2 regions of the Pseudomonas sp. MDT2-39-1 genome follow, and region 1 is predicted to be linked to the other one. Evidence: predicted binding sites of a transcription regulator. Region 1 holds the regulator's gene; the other holds the start of a gene.

The links. Region 1 encodes FliA, which starts transcription of late flagellar genes. Its sites were predicted from a motif close to CTAAAGTTTNNNNNNNNNNNGCCGNTAA; they were not measured.
Region 2: the regulator FliA is predicted to act here: its motif matches at 2,059-2,086, upstream of ACYZTM_RS08905 (flagellar protein MotY).

The regions. Positions count from the first base shown of each region.
Region 1 is NZ_CM142716.1:5,059,431-5,062,847, reverse strand. It holds gene ACYZTM_RS23695 (chemotaxis protein CheA) at 1-337, opposite strand, end outside; gene ACYZTM_RS23690 (protein phosphatase CheZ) at 391-1,179, opposite strand; gene ACYZTM_RS23685 (chemotaxis response regulator CheY) at 1,202-1,573, opposite strand; gene fliA (RNA polymerase sigma factor FliA) at 1,741-2,481, opposite strand; gene fleN (flagellar synthesis regulator FleN) at 2,478-3,308, opposite strand.
Region 2 is NZ_CM142716.1:1,832,324-1,835,740, forward strand. It holds gene ACYZTM_RS08900 (argininosuccinate synthase) at 1-957, opposite strand, end outside; gene ACYZTM_RS08905 (flagellar protein MotY) at 1,087-1,995, opposite strand; gene pyrC (dihydroorotase) at 2,153-3,199, shown strand; gene rnt (ribonuclease T) at 3,196-3,417, shown strand, end outside.

The DNA.
Region 1 (3,417 bases):
TAATCGGGCTGCGTTCGCGAACTTCGGTGAACATGCTGTTCACCGCGTCCAGCGCTTCGAGAACCACGTCCATCAGTTCCGAGTCGACGCGACGTTCACCCTTGCGCAGGATGTCGAACACGTTCTCGGCGATGTGACAGCACTCCACCAGCTCGTTGAGCTGGAGGAAGCCGGCGCCCCCTTTTACAGTGTGAAAACCGCGAAAAATTGCATTGAGCAAGTCCGCATCATCCGGTCGGCTTTCAAGCTCGACCAGCTGTTCGGACAGTTGCTCTAGAATCTCGCCGGCCTCAACCAGGAAATCCTGAAGGATCTCTTCATCGGCGCCGAAGCTCATTAAGGGGGTGCTCCTGAGGTCTAAAAACCTAAAAAACCTAAAATGCTAAAACTCTAAAATCCTAGGCTGGATAACAAATCGTCCACATCGTCCTGACCGGACACAACGTCTTCTCTTTTATCGGCATGAATCTGCGGACCTTCACCCTGAGAGAGATGTTTTTGCGGATCTTTTTCAGCGAGCATCGCATCACGGTCATGTTCGATACCCGCAAAGCGGTCTACCTGACTGGCCATGAGCACGAGCTTGAGCAGGTTGCTTTCAACTTCGGTGACCAATTGGGTCACGCGCTTGATCACCTGACCGGTGAGGTCCTGGTAATCCTGGGCCAGCAGAATGTCGTTGAGGTTGCTCGACACCGTGCGATTGTCTTCGCTGCTGCGCGTCAGGAAACCGTCGACGCGCCGGGCCAGTTCGCGGAACTCTTCAGCCCCGACTTCGCGACGCATGAACCGCCCCCAATCCGCGCTCAACGCCTGGGCTTCTTCGCTCAGGCTGTTGACCAGCGGCGTGGAATTCTCCACCAGGTCCATGGTGCGGTTGGCAGCGGCCTCGGTCAGCTTGACCACATACCCCAGGCGCTCGGTGGCGTCCGTGATCTGCGACACTTCCTCGGCTTGCGGCATGTTCGGGTCAATCTGGAAATTGACGATCGCGCTATGCAGCTCGCGAGTGAGCTTGCCCACTTCCTGATACAGGCCGCGGTCACGGGTCTGATTGAGCTCATGGATAAGTTGCACAGCGTCGCCGAACCTGCCTTTTTCAAGGCTTTCGACCAGTTCGACCGCGTGTTTTTTCAGGGTCGATTCAAAATCGCCCAGTGAAGATTCTTTATGCTCCATAGCTCCCCCGTGGCGCAGTGGATCAACCGATGCGTTCGAAAATCTTCTCGATTTTTTCTTTCAACGCCTGGGCCGTGAATGGTTTGACCACATAGCCGTTAACACCGGCCTGGGCCGCTTCGATGATCTGCTCGCGCTTGGCTTCAGCGGTCACCATCAACACCGGTAGGTGCTTGAGCTTTTCATCGGCGCGCACGTGGCGCAGCAGATCGATACCGGTCATGCCAGGCATGTTCCAGTCCGTTACCAGAAAGTCGATGCTCCCGCTGTTGAGAACCGGAATGGCTGTAATGCCATCGTCGGCCTCGACCGTGTTGGTGAACCCAAGGTCACGCAACAGGTTTTTTATGATCCGCCGCATCGTTGAGAAGTCATCAACGATGAGGATTTTCATGTTCTTGTCCAATTCGACCTCCAAGCAGTCTTAAACGCGCCCAGCACCTGGACGCGCCATTTCAATCAATCCGGCAATGCACTCGATGTCTGTATGGAGCACAACAGATCGCGACCGGTGCAGTTCAACACCACACCGGCCTCGTTCGCAGTGTCCCCACACTGCCCTCAGCGCGCTCGCCACTCCCCCAAACGCCCCCGCAAACGGGCCGCGCACTGGCTGTGTAACTGGCTGACCCGAGACTCGCTGACCCCCAGGACCTCACCGATTTCCTTGAGGTTCAGCTCTTCGTCGTAGTACAGCGCCAACACCAGTCGCTCACGCTCCGGCAAATTGGCAATCGCGTCCGCCAGCGCTGCCTGGAAGCGTTCATCTTCCAGATCGCGTGACGGCTCCAGATGTGCACTCGCGCCATCCTCGTGCAGCCCTTCGTGTTCGCCGTCCTGCAACAGATCGTCGAAACTGAATAACCGGCTGCCCAGGGTGTCGTTCAAAATCCCGTAATAATCGTCGAGACTCAATTGGAGTTCGGCCGCAACCTCATGATCTTTAGCGTCACGACCGGTTTTAGCTTCAATCGAGCGAATGGCGTCGCTGACCATGCGGGTATTGCGGTGAACCGAACGTGGCGCCCAGTCCCCCTTGCGTACTTCATCGAGCATCGCGCCGCGGATTCGAATGCCCGCGTACGTCTCGAAACTCGCGCCTTTGCTGGCGTCATATTTGGTCGATACTTCAAGCAGGCCGATCATCCCGGCCTGGATCAGGTCTTCAACCTGAACACTGGCCGGCAGACGGGCCAGCAAGTGGTAAGCAATGCGTTTGACCAGTGGCGCGTAACGCTCGATCAGCTCGTACTGCGCGTCACGTGCCGACTTCTTGTAGAGGTTGTAACCGCTGGCTGTCATAACACCGGTCCTGCCGTTTGTTGCACGAGGCGCTCGACGAAAAACTCCAGGTGCCCACGCGGGTTGGCAGGCAACGGCCAGGTATCGACCTTCTGTGCAATGGCCTTGAACGCCAGGGAGCACTTGGAGCGCGGAAAGGCTTCATAGACGGCGCGCTGCTTCTGCACCGCTTTACGCACGCTTTCGTCATAAGGCACCGCGCCGACGTATTGTAAGGCGACGTCGAGGAAGCGGTCCGTGACCTTGGTCAACTTGGCGAACAGGTTGCGACCTTCCTGCGGGCTCTGGGCCATGTTGGCCAGGACGCGGAAGCGGTTCATGCCGTAATCGCGGTTCAGCAGTTTGATCAGCGCGTAGGCATCCGTGATCGAGGTCGGCTCGTCACACACCACCAGCAAGACTTCTTGCGCTGCGCGAACGAAACTGACTACCGAGTCACCAATACCCGCAGCGGTGTCGATCACCAAGACGTCGAGGTTGTCGCCGATATCGCTGAACGCCTGGATCAGGCCAGCGTGTTGAGCCGGGCTCAGATGAACCATGCTCTGCGTGCCGGACGCGGCCGGGACGATGCGAATACCGCCGGGGCCCTGCAACAGAACGTCGCGCAGCTCACAGCGGCCTTCGATCACGTCGGCCAGGGTACGTTTGGGTGTCAGCCCCAACAGGACGTCGACGTTCGCCAGCCCCAGATCAGCGTCCAGCAGCATGACGCGCCGGCCGAGCTCAGCTAGAGCCAGGGACAAGTTCACTGACACGTTAGTCTTCCCGACGCCACCTTTGCCGCCGGTCACCGCGATCACCTGTACGGGATGCATGCTGCCCATGTTATTTCTTTACCTTGTCTTGCATAGACGGAGGCCACATTACTGGCTGCGCGCTCATAAACTGAACAATGCATGGCAGACCATCGATGTAGGTACAAAAACTGTTCAT
Region 2 (3,417 bases), 3.2 Mb from region 1:
GTAACCGGTGTAGATCAGGCTGGCGTATTTAGGCATCAGCTCGTCTTTGAGGTGAGCCACTTCGCGGTCCAGGGTGATCGATTCGATCGCACGGTGAGCGCGCAGCATGATGGTGCCGCCAGGGGTTTCGTAGCAGCCACGGGACTTCATGCCCACGTAACGGTTCTCGACGATGTCGAGACGGCCGATACCGTGTTCGCCACCGATACGGTTCAGGGTCGCCAGCACGGTGGCCGGAGTCATTTCGACACCGTCCAGTGCAACGATGTCGCCGTTGCGGTAGGTCAGTTCCAGGTATTGCGCCTTGTCTGGAGCCTTCTCCGGGGAGACGGTCCATTTCCACATGTCTTCTTCGTGCTCGGTCCAGGTGTCTTCCAGCACGCCGCCTTCATAGGAGATGTGCAGCAGGTTGGCATCCATCGAGTACGGGGATTTTTTCTTGCCGTGGCGCTCGATCGGGATGTTGTGCTTCTCAGCGTAATCCATCAGCTTTTCACGGGAGAGCAGGTCCCATTCGCGCCACGGAGCGATCACTTTCACCCCTGGCTTCAAGGCGTAGGCGCCCAGTTCGAAACGAACCTGGTCGTTACCTTTGCCGGTGGCGCCGTGGGAAATGGCGTCAGCGCCGGTTTCGTTGGCGATTTCGATCAGGCGTTTGGCGATCAACGGACGAGCGATGGAAGTACCCAGCAGGTACTCGCCTTCGTAAACGGTGTTGGCGCGGAACATCGGGAAAACGAAATCGCGCACGAATTCTTCGCGCAGATCGTCGATGTAGATCTCTTTCACGCCCATGGCCTGTGCCTTGGCGCGTGCAGGTTCGACCTCTTCGCCCTGACCCAGGTCAGCGGTAAAGGTCACCACTTCACAGTTATAAGTATCCTGCAGCCACTTGAGGATCACCGAAGTGTCCAAGCCGCCGGAATACGCCAGAACGACCTTGTTTACGTCCGCCATGCCATCACTCCACGGGGTTCTACGGAAAGCCGTGAAGTCTACCGGTCATACGGAATAATTTACAGAGGCGCGACAGCTTATGACGACGAAGCGACAGACTCTGTCGAGCGAGCGACGATTTCAGCGGGTTCAGGAAGTCGCCGGGGCGCTTCCCGGCGTCGTGGTTTGAGGCGCCACTTTCTCGGTCGGTGCCACCCGCTCAAGGCGCACTGCGACCCGGCGATTCTTCGCGCGGTTGGTGCCGCTGGTGTTCGGCGCCACAGGGTAACGCTCACCGTGAAAACGCATGGTGATCTGCGATTCCTGGATGCCATTGGCCTTGAAATAGTCCATCACCGCCAACGCCCGGCGGCGTGACAGCTCGCGGTTGGTCAGGCGATTGCCGCTGTTGTCGGAGTGTCCGTCGAGTTCGATGTGATTGACCGTCGGATCAGCCTTCATGAACTCCAGCATCACCTGCAACTGAGACTTGGCTTGCGGATCGAGATCGACGCCTTCGCCCGGGAAGCCGATCTCGGACTGTTTGACCTGCTCGAAATTCTTCGGCAGCAGTTTCGCAACGCACACCTGATAGTCGTTGAACGCCTTGTTGAACTTGACCGGCAACAGGCGCACTTCAGACACGCGGCCATCGCCTGAGGAATGCCGAATGACCGGACTGCGGCCGTCCATCAACCCGCTGATCAGGCGCCCGGCCTGAACTTGCGAACTGTTGAACAACACGTTGCCGCTGCCGATTCTCACCGAACCCAGGTTGATGTCGCCACGTCCCGGCTGCCACGGCGCAGCGGCCGCCAGCAGGGTCGCGGACCCACCGCCGATAATCGCGTTGTAGGCTTTCAGACGAAACGTCGCCTGCTCGCCGGCACGGCGCACGAATTCGCCCGAACCGAAATCGGTAATCGGTTGAGTCAGGCGGCATTCGAACTTGTCACCTTCGACCGTCCACTCGATGCTCTCCAGACGGGTCTGGAAAGTGAGCGCCATCGCAGGGAGGCTGGCAAACACACTGAGCAAGGCTAAATAACGCTGGCGCACGGGAGGCTCCACTGGCTCCTACAACAAAAAGACCGACACACATGTTTGCGGCGTACCTGTTGGATATCGGAAGGTTCCTGCAAAACTTGATAGCGAGTGCCTGAGAGAGTCTTTTCCGGTAGCATTCCCCTCAGTTTGACCCGCCTGGAATCCCCTCATGTCCGACCGCCTGACCCTGCTGCGTCCCGACGACTGGCATATTCATCTTCGCGATGGTGCTGTGTTGACCAATACCGTTGCGGATGTCGCGCGCACCTTTGGTCGCGCCATCATCATGCCCAACCTGGTACCTCCGGTGCGTAACGCCGCTGAAGCCGACGGCTATCGCCAGCGGATTCTCGCTGCACGCCCGGCCGGCAGTCGTTTCGAACCGTTGATGGTGCTGTACCTGACCGACCGAACCCAGCCCGAAGAAATTCGCGAGGCCAAGGCCAGCGGTTTCATTCACGCCGCCAAACTGTACCCGGCCGGCGCGACCACCAACTCGGACTCTGGTGTCACCAGCATCGACAAGATTTTCCCTGCACTTGAGGCCATGGCCGAAGTCGGGATGCCCTTGCTGGTTCACGGTGAAGTCACCCGTGGCGATGTCGACGTTTTCGATCGCGAAAAAATCTTCATCGATGAGCACCTGCGCCGTGTGGTCGAGCGTTTCCCGACGCTCAAAGTGGTGTTCGAACACATCACCACCGCGGACGCCGTGCAGTTCGTCAACGAGGCTTCGGCCAACGTTGGCGCGACCATCACCGCGCATCACCTGCTGTACAACCGCAACCACATGCTGGTGGGCGGGATTCGGCCGCACTTCTATTGCCTGCCAATCCTCAAGCGCAATACCCACCAGGAAGCCCTGCTCGACGCCGCCACCAGCGGCAGCGACAAGTTCTTCCTCGGCACCGACTCGGCGCCGCATGCCCAGCACGCCAAAGAAGCGGCCTGCGGCTGTGCCGGTTGCTACACCGCTTATGCGGCGATCGAGATGTACGCCGAAGCCTTTGAACAACGCAACGCGCTGGACAAGCTCGAAGCCTTCGCCAGCCTCAACGGCCCGCGCTTCTATGGCTTGCCGGTAAACACCGATCGCATCACCCTGGTCCGCGATGAGTGGACCGCCCCAACCAGCCTGCCATTTGGCGAGCTGACCGTAATCCCGCTGCGCGCCGGTGAAAAACTGCGCTGGCGCCTGCTGGAGGAACACGCGTGAGTGAAGACCATTTCGACGACGAACAGGACGGTCAAGGCGGCGGAGGTGGTTCCCGCCACCCGATGGCTGCTCGCTTCCGTGGGTACCTGCCAGTTGTTGTCGACGTTGAAACCGGTGGTTTCAACTCTGCCACTGACGCCTTGCTGGAAATCGCCGCGACCACTATCGCCATGGATGAAAAAGGGTTTGTGTTCCCCGATCACACCTATTTTTTCCGT